Regions from separate parts of the Yersinia intermedia genome, predicted to be linked through region 1. Evidence: predicted binding sites of a transcription regulator. Region 1 holds the regulator's gene; each other region holds the start of a gene.

Region 1 (4,275 bases):
GCATCTAAAAACAGCAACTGCGGTGAAAAGCTATCCGGCAGTTGAGTCATGGCATGTTCAAATACCTCAGGAGATTCAGGCATATTGCGTACGTCTATGCTTACTGCGGCAGAGATATTCCTATCGGCAAGTGTACTTGCCAATTGCGGCAGCAGAACCACAGGCAAGTTATCGACACAATAAAAGCCCATATCTTCCAATGCGCGTAAAGCAACAGACTTCCCTGAACCGGAACGGCCGCTGACAATCATCAGCACCATGTGAGTAACTCCCCTTGGTATTTATCCCCGCGATCTTTCAAGTTGTAGGCGCGTTGACCGCCTGCCTACACCTTAAAATCTATTGGGCATACATTAGAACCCTATATTCCGGCTACACGATCCGGGCATAACAGATAAAACAGTTGCTACTTTCCTGATTACGCTGTTTCTGGCGGTAATTCAGTAATAATTTGATAAAGTTCATCATCACTTTGTGCCGCTCGTAGGCGGCGACACACTGTTTTATCAGCTAATCGCTTGGCCACTAAAGACAAAGTGTGTAAATGAGTTTTACATTGATCTGCCGGAACCAACAAGGCAAATAATAGATCAACGGGTTGGTTATCAATGGCATCGAAGGCAATAGGTTGTTCCAGACGGATAAATACCCCCACTGCGCGCAGTGTGTCTTCTTCCAACTTGCCATGAGGTATCGCGATACCGCTACCAATACCGGTGCTGCCCATACGTTCACGGGTCAATACAGCATCAAAAACCACCTGTGAAGGCAGGTTAAGTTGCTTGGCAGCCAACTCGCTGATAATTTCCAAAGCTCGTTTTTTACTTGAGCAATGTACGGAGCTTTTGGTGCACTCGATATTTAATACCGAGCTTAATTGCAATGCTGGATCGTTGATCATCTCATCTTTCACTTAAGCGCTTTTTAAACCGTTTCCTGCGAGGATTCACTCCTGGCGCAGGAAACTGTTATGTAGCGAGTGTAGAACCTTTATTGGTGAATATACCCTTTGTACATAAAGCTACCGGGCTGTTCGCTACGTTTACTCACCCTGCGGGCTGGCATAAATGCTATTCAAATCGGTGTCTAACCGGTTTGTCATCCGCTTGCTGCCTACCTGCAACGCCATGCTCTCTGGGTATAACAGCCGCAAGGATTCTTAGTGTTGTTTCAATTTGTCTTTGTGTTTGTTCAACTGGCGTGCCAGCTTATCAACCAAAATATCAATTGCAGCGTACATATCCTCCTGCTCTGAGCTTGCGTGCAACTCGCCTCCATTCACATGTACCGTTGCTTCTGCAATTTGTTTTACTTTTTCAACACTTAAAACCACATATACCTGGTTAATGCGATCAAAATATTGCTCAAGTTTGGCAAATTTAGTGGTAACAAACTCGCGTAATGCTTCGGTTATTTCGACATGATGTCCGGTAATATTGAGCTGCATAGTGTCTTCCTTCTCAGTTCAGGTCAAACCAACTGTTTACGCTGATTTGACGGCGGGATGGATAACGACTCTCGGTACTTCGCAACGGTACGCCGCGCCACCATGATGCCTTGTTCACATAATAGTGTGGTCAGCTTACTGTCACTCAGTGGTTTAGCAGGGTTTTCTGCCGCAACCAATTTTTTCACCAGTGCACGAATTGCGGTGGAAGAAGCTTCACCTCCGCTATCTGTATTGACGTGGCTGGAGAAGAAATATTTTAGCTCGAAAATACCCCGTGGACTGTGCAGGAACTTCTGCGTGGTCACGCGAGAGATTGTCGACTCATGCATATCCACGGCCTGGGCGATATCGGCCAGTACCATGGGTTTCATAAATTCAGGCCCATTCTCAAAAAACGCTACCTGCTGCTCTACTATACAACGCGCCACCTTCAGCAACGTTTCATTACGGCTTTCAAGGCTTTTTATCAACCATTTCGCTTCTTGCAGATTGCTACGGATAAACTGCCCGTCACTGTCATTACGCGTGTTGTTCCCCATCGCCGCATACTGCTGGTTGATTTTTAGGCGTGGAATGCTATCGGCATTAAGCTCTACCGTCCATTGATCTTTGTCTTTACGCACCAAAACATCGGGAATGACATATTCTGACTCCCCGGTATTGATGGATTGGCCCGGACGCGGGTCCAGAGACTGAATCAGGGTTATCGCTTCTTTAAGTGTATCTTCTTTTAGCCGACTCAAGCGGATCATCGTACGGAAATCATGGTTACCCAGCAAATCCAGATAATCGCTAACGACGAGGCGTGCTTCGGCAAGATAGGGGGTATCTTTGTCATACTGTGACAACTGTACTAGCAGACATTCACGCAGGTTACGCGCTGCGACACCAATAGGATCAAAGTGTTGTATCCGCTTAAGTACCGCTTCCACCTCGTCCAGTGCAACGTTTTCGTCCCCCATGCTTTCCAGAATATCTTCCAGTGGCACAGTAAGGTAGCCGGTTTCATCCACCGCATCCACGATAGAGGTCGCAATAGCAACATCGGTATCAGAGAAGGGGGTCAAATCCACTTGCCACATTAGGTAATCTTGTAATGTTTGAGTCGTTTCCCCCTGATAGACCGGCAGCTCATCATCGCTGTAGTCATTGCCCATGCCTGATGGCGTGCCTGCGGTGTAGATCTCATCCCAGGTGGCATCAAGGGGTAACTCTTCTGGCATATCTTTTTGTTCCAGGGCCTCGCGGGTATCAAGCGATTCACTGTCTACAGTCTCTTTTGTCTCTATCTCTTCATGAAGATCAGTTTGCTCAAGCAGCGGGTTACTTTCCAGCGCTAGCTGAATCTCCTGCTGGAGTTCAAGCGTAGAAAGCTGCAACAAGCGAATAGCCTGTTGAAGCTGCGGTGTCATTGCCAGTTGTTGGCTAAACTTGAGTTGCAAACCTTGCTTCATAATGCGGTATCAATTTTCCTTAATGGATGACGAAATCCCCGTCATCTTTCAAATTGCAGGTGTGTTTGCTGCCTTCCTACATCTTGAAATCTGTGGGGTGTTGGGCAAAGGTCAGAGACGGAACTCTTCACCCAGATAAACACGTTTAACTTGTTCGTCAGCCAAAATTTCCTGTGGTGTACCGTGAGCGATTAAATGGCCTTGGCTTACGATATAAGCCCGCTCACAAACGTCTAATGTCTCACGCACGTTATGGTCGGTAATCAGAACGCCGAGGCCACTGTCGCGCAGATGTTCAATGATCTTCTTGATATCGATAACGGAGATCGGGTCAACCCCGGCAAAAGGCTCATCCAACAGAATAAACTTAGGATTTGCCGCCAGCGCACGAGCTATCTCAACACGGCGGCGTTCACCACCAGAAAGAGATTGCCCCAGATTGTCACGTAAATGAGTGATATGGAATTCTTCCATTAGCTCATCAGCCCGTTCTTCACGCTGCTCAGCAGAGAGATCGTTACGGATCTCCAGCACCGCCATTAAGTTGTTAAATACACTCAGGCGGCGGAAAATAGAGGCTTCTTGCGGTAAATAACCAATACCGCGACGGGCGCGTTCATGGAGAGGCAAGAGGCTGATATCTTCGTCATCAATCACAATACGCCCGGCGTCACGCTGGACAATGCCGACGACCATATAAAAAGTAGTGGTTTTTCCTGCGCCGTTCGGCCCAAGTAGGCCCACAATCTCACCGGACTTCACATTGAGGCTTACGTCTTCGACTACTTTACGGCCTTTGTACGCCTTAGCTAGCTTTTCTGCGATTAATGTTGCCATAAATGATTACTTACTCTTCTTTTGGCCTGAAGCTGCTGGCCCTTTGTCTTGTAATTGGGACGGTAATAACACGGTGGTGACGCGATTGCCTTTATCACTGAAGGCTTCCATCTGCTGTTTTTTCACCAGATAAGTGATGCGATCACCCTTGATATTACTATCAAGTTGCTCCAAATAGGCATTGCCAGTCAACACCACGAAATCATTTGCGACTTCATAACGCAGTTTCTGCCCATGGCCTTTAACGGGTTTGCCGCTGTCTTGCATCTGATAGAACGTCACCGGATTACCATAACCCTCAATGACCATTTTGCTTTGATCACCACCGGGGCGTGTAACCACGACTTTATCAGCTTTGATCTCAATGGTACCTTGCTTGATAACCACATTGTCGGTAAATGTGACGGTATTTGCTTCCATATCTAACGCTTGCTTAACGGAGTCAACCGTGACGGGCTGATCAGTATCACCCGTTAACGCCAGAGCAGGCAGGCTTGCGGTCAAAAGTGAACTGGCAAGCAAAAAATGACGAAG
Region 2 (4,275 bases), 1.8 Mb from region 1:
ACACTCTGGGCAGAGGAAGAAATCGGGTACATTTTCCCAGCACGTTCCCGGCTTAACCTCTTGAAGAGGCTCACCCAGTGCCGGATCATATATCCACTGGCAAACACTGCATTGCATTGAAATACCCAGATTTTGTTTCTCGGCGCGGGCCTTTTCTTGAGTGAGGGCGATAGCATCGTCAACCTCAGAGGAATGGGGGGTCTCCAATGGGTGGAGTGCCCATTCGCGGGCAATTTTACGCCCATGTTCACGACACTCTGCTAAAGCATCAGTATCAGGCCGCCATTTCATTTTTAAGGAGAGGGAGATATCAAACCCGGCATCCATCAGGCGAGTTTGAATGCGGTCAACCGCACCGCCAGTCCAGCCAAAGCTGCCAAATGCCGCAGCTTTTTTGTTACGGAAACGTAATCCAGCTAGTTCTTCGAGCATCCCCGCGATTTTTGGCATCATGACGTTGTTCATGGTGGAAGAACCTACCAAAACACCTTTAGAACGGAAGACCTGAGTGAGGATTTCATTTTTGTCGTGGCGGGCAATGTTGTAGATCTTCACCGCCACGCCGGGGTCGGTATCGTGAATACCCTGAGCAATAGCATCGGCCATCATTCGGGTATTATTTGACATGGTGTCATAGAAAATGGTTACCCGGTCTTCTTGATAATCTGCCGCCCAGGCCAGATATTGCGTAACAATTTGGGTTGGATTATCGCGCCATACCACGCCATGGGAGGTGGCAATCATTGAAACTGGCAGATTGAAACCAAGAATTTCATTGATTTTGGGTGTTACCAAGCGGCTGAAAGGGGTCAAAATGTTGGCATAATAGCGAGCGCACTGTTCATAAAGTTCGGTCTGATCGACTTCATCATTAAACAGATGCTCATCACAGTAGTGCTGACCGAAAGCATCATTACTGAACAACACGGCATCCCCCGTGATGTAAGTCATCATGCTGTCAGGCCAATGCAGCATCGGTGTTTCAACAAAGATTAATTGCTTACCGTTGCCAATATCCAAGGTATCGCCTGTTTTAACCGTAATGAAATTCCATTCAGGATGATGATGATGTCCGTTGATTGAGTCGATAGCATTGGCGGTGCAATAAATCGGAGTATTGGGGATACGGGCCATTAACTCGGTTAATGCACCGGCATGGTCTTCTTCTGCATGGTTGATAACAATATAGTCGAGCGCATTTAAGTCGATCTCTTGTTCTAAATTGGCAACAAAATCTCGATCAAATTTCTGATCGACAGTATCGATCAAAATGTTCTTTTCTTCGCAGATTAAATAGCTGTTGTAACTGGTCCCTTTCAGGGTTTTGTACTCAGTTCCATGGAAATCGCGCACTTCCCAATCACGTTGCCCAACCCATTTGATATTATTCTTAACTTGAATCGCCATGAACCGTTCCTCAACTAAAATAAATGATTTACCTCATCTTAGAGAGCAAATGGCGTGCCATGATTTATGATATTGATTTTAATCAGATAAAAATTAAGATTAGTCATTATGACATTAATGTGCCATTGTCATAATGACTAACACTATGTCGGAATGACAAAATATGAGTTTATCCATTCAGTCACTGGCCAAAATAGCCATTGAGCTACAGGGCGGCTTATCAGGGCAAGATCGTTTTCAGACGTTAGTCAGTAGCTTGCGGCAATTACTGCAATGCGATGCCTCGGCACTTTTGCGTTATGAATATCAATTGTTCCGGCCATTGGCTATTGACGGTTTATCTCCTGATGTATTGGGGCGGCGTTTTTCGTTGTCATCCCATCCACGATTAGAGGCTATTGCCCGCGCAGGGAATGTGGTCCGTTTCCCGACTGACAGCCATCTCCCTGACCCCTATGACGGTCTGATCCCAGGGCATGATGAGCTTAAAGTCCATGCCTGCATTGGTCTGCCCTTGTTTGCTGATCAGACACTTATTGGTGCATTAACTTTTGACAGTATGAACCCGCTGCAATTTGATGGATTCAGTGATGAAGAGCTTAAACTGATTGGTGTATTAGCGGCCTCGGCATTGAATAATGCACTTTTAGTCGACGTGTTGGAGAAGCAAGCGCTCCCTACGGTTAGTTCATTAAGCATCCAAAAACAAGCCACCTCTAGCTCGGAAGACGAGATGATTGGCCTGTCGCCGTTGATACTGCAACTAAAACATGAGATAGGCGTGGTAGCGGGTTCAGAACTGAATGTGCTAATCACTGGGGAGACGGGGGTCGGTAAAGAGTTGGTTGCTCAGGCAATTCATCATTTATCACCGCGCGCTACTAAGGCATTGATCTATTTAAACTGTGCCGCCTTGCCTGAGAATGTGGCGGAGAGCGAATTATTTGGTCATGTGAAGGGGGCTTTTACTGGTGCAATACATGACCGAACCGGTAAGTTTGAAATTGCCGACAATGGCACGCTATTTCTCGATGAGATTGGCGAGCTTTCTTTGGTACTTCAGGCCAAATTACTCCGTGTTATTCAGTATGGCGACTTGCAACGTGTCGGTGACGACAGTACCAAGCGGGTGAATGTTCGTATTATTGCTGCTACCAATTGTGACCTTAAACAAGCGGTTATAGAAGGGCGCTTTCGCGTTGATCTGTTTCACCGTTTGAGTGTGTTCCCATTACATGTTCCACCGTTACGGGAACGGAAAGGGGATATTGTCCTGTTAGCCGGATTTTTTGTAGAGCGGATAAGAAAGAAACTGGGGCTGCAGCAGTTGGGCATCCCGGCAACCACACTCACCCTGCTAGAGAATTACCGGTGGCCCGGAAATGTGCGTGAATTGGAACATGCTATTTATCGTGCTGCGGTACTGGCGCGCGCCTCACAACCGGCGACAGAATCTCCGCAACTTCATGCTGATTTATTTAATATTACGGTCACTGTCATACCCGGTGTGTCACCGATAGCCGCTAGCGAGGATCAACGCACCACACCTGTAGACCTACAAGCGGCGACCCGTGATTTTCAGCGGCAGGTTATAACGCAGGTTCTTCAGGCGAATGAGATGAATTGGTCAGCATGTGCTCGTGCGCTAAACCTTGACGCAGGTAACCTCCATCGTCTTGCCAAACGGCTCGGCATCAAACGATAGGGGCCGCCGTCTAATGCAGTGAGTTCGGCATTTTAATGGGGCGCACTAGCGATATTCACTTGAGTGAGAAAAGGCGTAAACCGAGTTTATCGCCTTTTCTAGTCGAATTTACTTTATCGCTTATGACCTATAAGTGATCGAAATCTGATGCATCGTGGCGCTCAGGCAACTGCTCATTGGGCTCTCCCCAAGTGCGATTGACAATACGCCCCCGTTGCACGGCTGGCCGCTGCGCAATCTTCTCCGTCCAACGTATCAAGTGGGTATAGGATTTCACATCCAGGAATTCCCCAGCTTCATACTGCAAGCCTAAAACTAAATTGCCATACCAAGGCCAGATGGCGATATCTGCAATCGAATATTCATCACCGGCAATATACTCATGTGTTTTGAGCTGAGTATTGAGCAAATCGAGCTGGCGCTTAGCTTCCATTGTGAAACGGTCAATCGCGTATTCGATTTTTACCGGGGCATAATGATAAAAATGACCAAAACCTCCGCCTAAATAAGGTGCCGCGCCCTGTAACCAAAATAACCAGTTCAGGGCTTCCGTTCTCTGTGCGTGATCTTTTGGCAGGAAATGGCCGAACTTATCCGCCAGATAAAGCAAAATAGCCCCGGACTCAAAAACTCTCACGGGAGTCGGGGTGGAGTGGTCCATCAGCGCGGGGATTTTTGAATTAGGATTCACGGCGACAAAACCACTGGAGAACTGGTCGCCTTCACTTATCCGAATCAAGTGGGCATCGTACTCTGCGCCTTTCTCGCCCAGAGCCAGCAACTCTTCCAGCAGAATAGTGACCTTCTGACCGTTGGGTGTCGCCATGGAGTAAAGCTGTAACGGATGTTTGCCAACCGGCAGGGTCGCTTCATGACGTGCACCTGCTGTTGGGCGGTTGATTTTGGACCATACACCGCCACTTTCATTATTTTCCGTCCAGACCTTTGGAGGCTGGTATTCGTTATCTTTCATCATTGATTACCTTATTTGAGAATGAATACGAACTTAATAATACTCATAGTGATTATGCATCAATAATAAAAGATAACAGGGATAATATTTGTTGTTAAGCGGCAGGCATGGGCCGGTAACCGTAGGCCAAAAGGGCGTAAGGGAATCATTACCGGTAAGAATGAGGTCACTTAAACTTCATACAACACCT
Region 3 (4,275 bases), 1.8 Mb from region 1:
ACCTTCACGTTCTTGCTCTTCGGGTACCCGCAGACCAACCAACAGGTCAGCAATTTTAAAGGCAACGAAGGCAACAACCCCAGACCAGACTAAACACACACCTACACTGAACAGCTGAACCCCCACCTGATGGCCCATAGTGACGCCAGCAGCGTAACCTGTACCACCCAGTGACGCAGAGGTAAAGACACCCGTCAGGATACAACCGATAATCCCACACACGCCATGTACACCGAATACGTCACAGGTATCGTCCACCCGCAGCCATTTCTTCAGCAGGACTACCCCCCACAGACCGGCAACACCACCTATTAGACCAATAATCAATGCACCACCAACACCGACTGTACCTGCCGCTGGCGTAATCGCAACCAAACCTGCGATACAACCAGAACACGCACCCAGCAATGAAGGCTTGCCACGTAAAACCCACTCGGCAAATACCCAAGACAAGATAGCACCCGCAGTTGCGACTACTGTGTTCAAGAAGGCTAGTGCAGCTATTTCGTTAGCGGCGCTGGCTGAGCCGGCATTGAAGCCAAACCAACCGATATACAGAATCGCAGTACCGGTAAATACCATAGGTAAGTTATGAGGCTTGAACGCTTCTTTACCAAATCCAGCGCGTTTACCCAGTAAGTAAGCACCCACCAAACCAGCAATCGCGGCGTTGATATGCACAACGGTACCACCGGCGAAGTCTAGCGCGCCATCCATTGCCAGGAAGCCACCACCCCACACCATATGTGCCATTGGCAGGTATGAGAAGGTGAACCACAGGACGGCGAAAATTAATACCGCAGAGAAACGAATACGTTCGGCGAATGATCCCACCACCAGTGCAACCGTGATACAGGCAAATGAAGCCTGAAACACCACATGGATATATTGATAGAAGGTGCCGCTCAGGCTGGTCAAACCAATACCTTTTAGCATCGCCATATCGAAACTACCGAAGAACGCATTACCGGTGCCAAAAGCCAGGCTATAACCGTAGAGTACCCACAGCACACAGATCAGAGCAAAGCTCACCATAACCTGAGTCATCATCGATAATACGTTTTTGGAACGCAGCAGGCCGCCGTAGAACAGGGCAATACCGGGAACAGTCATAAACAGCACCAGAGCGGTGCAAATCATCATAAAGGCATTATCAGCTTTGTCAGCTACAGCCGGCGCTGCGGCCATTGCCAAAGAAGGCAGCATCGCTACCGAACTCAGGCCCAACACGGATAAAAGTTTTTTCATCATCAACCCATCCCTATTCACTAAATTTGAGCCTGCAAATTACAGTGCTGCTTCGTCGGTTTCGCCGGTACGGATGCGAATAACACGTTGCAATTCAGCAACGAAAATTTTGCCATCACCAATTTTGCCGGTATAGGCCGCCTTACTGATCACGTCAATCACTTCATCCAATTGATCATCGGCAATTGCAATGTCAATTTTCACTTTGGGTAAAAAATTGACACTGTATTCAGCTCCCCGATAGAGCTCTGCGTGCCCTTTCTGGCGACCAAATCCTTTCACTTCGGTTACGGTCAGCCCCTGAATACCCACAGAGGACAAGGCTTCACGCACATCCTCCAGCTTAAATGGTTTGATAACCACGGTAACCAGCTTCATATTTGCCCCTTCTCGAATTAAGTCGAATTCATGTCTGCCACAAATGAAGTAAAGCAAAGGCTATGCCATAAGTAATGATAGATATAATTTAATGCGGAAATGGCGACGCTAGGGCAGTTAAGATACATGAGCCAGCCGTGTTGCGGCTGGATTCATGGCGTTGAATGATTTTTGTGCACCAAAATAGTGCGAGGCGCGTCACAGAAGTGCACAGCAGCATCAACGACCTATTGCACTGCCAGATTATGGTGCAGTATGGCAGCGGAATGGGCATTAACAGGGCCATTCATTGGCGATTTGGCTTAGGGAAACACTGAAAATAATGCGGGGCCGTGTAGCCCCACAGTTTATTAATTAACTCACCGCCGTTTCCACCTGATCAATGGCGGCTAAATCTTCGCTAACTAATTGCAACTGATACATTTGATAATAACGCCCATGGGCGGCCAGCAACTCTTGATGCTTACCCTGCTCCACTGCCACACCACGGTGCAACACCAATATGGTATCTGCATCAACAATGGTTGAAAGGCGGTGAGCAATCACCACCAGCGTGGTATTTTTTCGGATTAACTGCAATGCCCGCTGAATGGCTTGCTCAGTACCAGAGTCAATATTGGCAGTCGCTTCATCTAAAATCAGGATTTGCGGTGCCTGTACCAACACTCGCGCCATCGCTAGCAACTGTTTTTGCCCAACTGATAAGGTATTCCCCTGCTCACCAAGCAGGCTGTGCAGTCCATCGGGTAGTGCATGGACTAAGGGGGCCAGTTGCACCGTTTCCAGCGCTTCCCACACTTGCTGTTCAGAGATATCGCGGCCTAAAGTCACATTGGCAAAAAAGGAATCAGCCAAAACGACTGGGTCCTGTTGCACCATGGCCACCCCTTGGCGCAAGGTCTGATGGGATAATGCTGACAGAGGACGACCATCCAACAGAATCTCACCATGTTGCACCGGGTAGTAGCCCATCAGCAGGTTAGCCAGCGTGCTCTTTCCGCTGCCGGTATGGCCGACCAGAGCAACAAACCCATGCGAAGGCACATCAAGGGAGATATTTTGCAGCACCATTTTATCGCTACGATAAGCAAAGCTGACATTATCCACCTGGATACGGCCACTGGTCAGAGGGCGATCATCGGTACCATATCCTTGCTGGGCGCGGTCCATCAGATCAAAAATACGTTCTCCGGCCACCACCGCTTGCTGCATGATTGACTGCTGTGATGTAAGCTCAATCAAGGGTTCATTCAAGCGCCCCAGATAATTAATGAACGCATACAGTACACCCACCCCCACTGAACCCTCTGGACTGAAACCGAACAACAGTAACAAGCCGCACAGCACCAAAGCAGAAAATAGGCTCAGCAGTGGGCGCAACAAAAACCCTTCTAAGCGCAAAGTTTGCATACGCGCCATATAGTGCGCACGGCTGGCAGACTCCATACGCTCGCCAAAACGTGCTTGCTGGCGAAACTGCTGAATGACGCCCATACCGCTGATAACTTCATTAAAACCGTCGTTAATATCAGCCAAATAAGCCCGGACTCGCCGAACCACGGGGGTGCTGTAACGTTGATAAATAGCCATAACCACCAGTACTGCTGGGAAGATGCAAATAGAGATCAGCGCCATACGCCAATCCAGACTGAACATCGCCACCAACATCGCACCAATTAATGCCGCGCTTTTCAACACGGTTGATACCACCATTACATACAAATCTTTAATGACTTCGGTATCATTTGTGACGCGAGAAATCAATTGCCCGACCGGTTGGGTATCAAACGCACTGAGAGGTTGACGCAAAGCGGCATCCATCACTTCAATACGTAGGCGCTGCACCACACCTACGGCAGCTCGGTTAAAAAGCAATGCCTGAAAATAGTGCAATGCGGCTGCCAACAATTGCAACAGCAGGTAAGCCAATGCCAACCCACTGACCAAGCCAAGAGGTAAGGTACCTTTTGCGACCACATGGTCAATAAAATAGCTTATCAAGAGTGGGCCACTGACCTCAGCGGCGGCGGCAATCCATAACATCAATACCGCCAGTCCCAACGGCTTACGATAAGGAGAGCCATAGGAGAGCAAGCGCTTAAGTGTCGGCCAAAGTTGCTGAACTTTACTCATCGGTTTTGGCCTCCGACTCACCATCATCCAATGCGGCTTCAAGTTGTTGATAACGGTACATCTCCCGATACCAACCAGATTGACTGACTAATACGTTATGTGTTCCGCGCTGCATTATGCCGCCATGTTGCATCACTAAAATTTCGCTGGCTTCGGTCAACGCAGAAAGACGGTGCGCACTGATAATCACAGTACGATGCTCACCCCATTCACGCAGATTTTTTAGAATTTCATATTCAGTCTGACCATCCACTGCGGACAATGCATCATCAAGAATCAGGATTTCAGTATCCAGCAACAGTGCGCGGGCGATGGAAATCCGCTGTTTCTGCCCACCAGATAGCATAACGCCGCGCTCCCCCACCTCAGTGTCATACCCTTGAGGAAGACGTAAAATATCTTCATGCACGCTAGCTAAACGAGCAGCCCGTTCAATTTGTGCCTGCGTGGCATCGGGTTTACCCAGTGCAATATTACCCGTAACCGAAGCAGAAAAGAGGAAGGGCGTTTGGCTGA

What was found. Region 1 encodes sigma-54, which starts transcription at its own class of promoters, with help from an activator protein. Its sites were predicted from a motif close to GTTGGCACANNTTTCGCTNT; they were not measured.
Region 2: norV (anaerobic nitric oxide reductase flavorubredoxin) is a predicted target of sigma-54. The motif match lies at 1,450-1,469, and genes of this name have one in related genera.
Region 3: glnK (P-II family nitrogen regulator) is a predicted target of sigma-54. The motif match lies at 1,677-1,696, and genes of this name have one in related genera.

The regions. Positions count from the first base shown of each region.
Region 1 covers NZ_LR134116.1:494,603-498,877, forward strand. The annotation lists gene rapZ (RNase adapter RapZ) at 1-260, opposite strand, end outside; gene ptsN (PTS IIA-like nitrogen regulatory protein PtsN) at 419-901, opposite strand; gene hpf (ribosome hibernation promoting factor) at 1,160-1,447, opposite strand; gene rpoN (RNA polymerase factor sigma-54) at 1,471-2,904, opposite strand; gene lptB (LPS export ABC transporter ATP-binding protein) at 3,016-3,741, opposite strand; gene lptA (lipopolysaccharide ABC transporter substrate-binding protein LptA) at 3,748-4,275, opposite strand, start outside.
Region 2 covers NZ_LR134116.1:2,331,895-2,336,169, forward strand. The annotation lists gene norV (anaerobic nitric oxide reductase flavorubredoxin) at 1-1,407, opposite strand, end outside; gene norR (nitric oxide reductase transcriptional regulator NorR) at 1,571-3,112, shown strand; gene yghU (glutathione-dependent disulfide-bond oxidoreductase) at 3,240-4,085, opposite strand; gene EL015_RS10670 (coiled-coil domain-containing protein) at 4,256-4,275, opposite strand, start outside.
Region 3 covers NZ_LR134116.1:3,449,140-3,453,414, forward strand. The annotation lists gene amtB (ammonium transporter AmtB) at 1-1,248, opposite strand, end outside; gene glnK (P-II family nitrogen regulator) at 1,288-1,626, opposite strand; gene EL015_RS15930 (SmdB family multidrug efflux ABC transporter permease/ATP-binding protein) at 1,981-3,759, opposite strand; gene EL015_RS15935 (SmdA family multidrug ABC transporter permease/ATP-binding protein) at 3,752-4,275, opposite strand, start outside.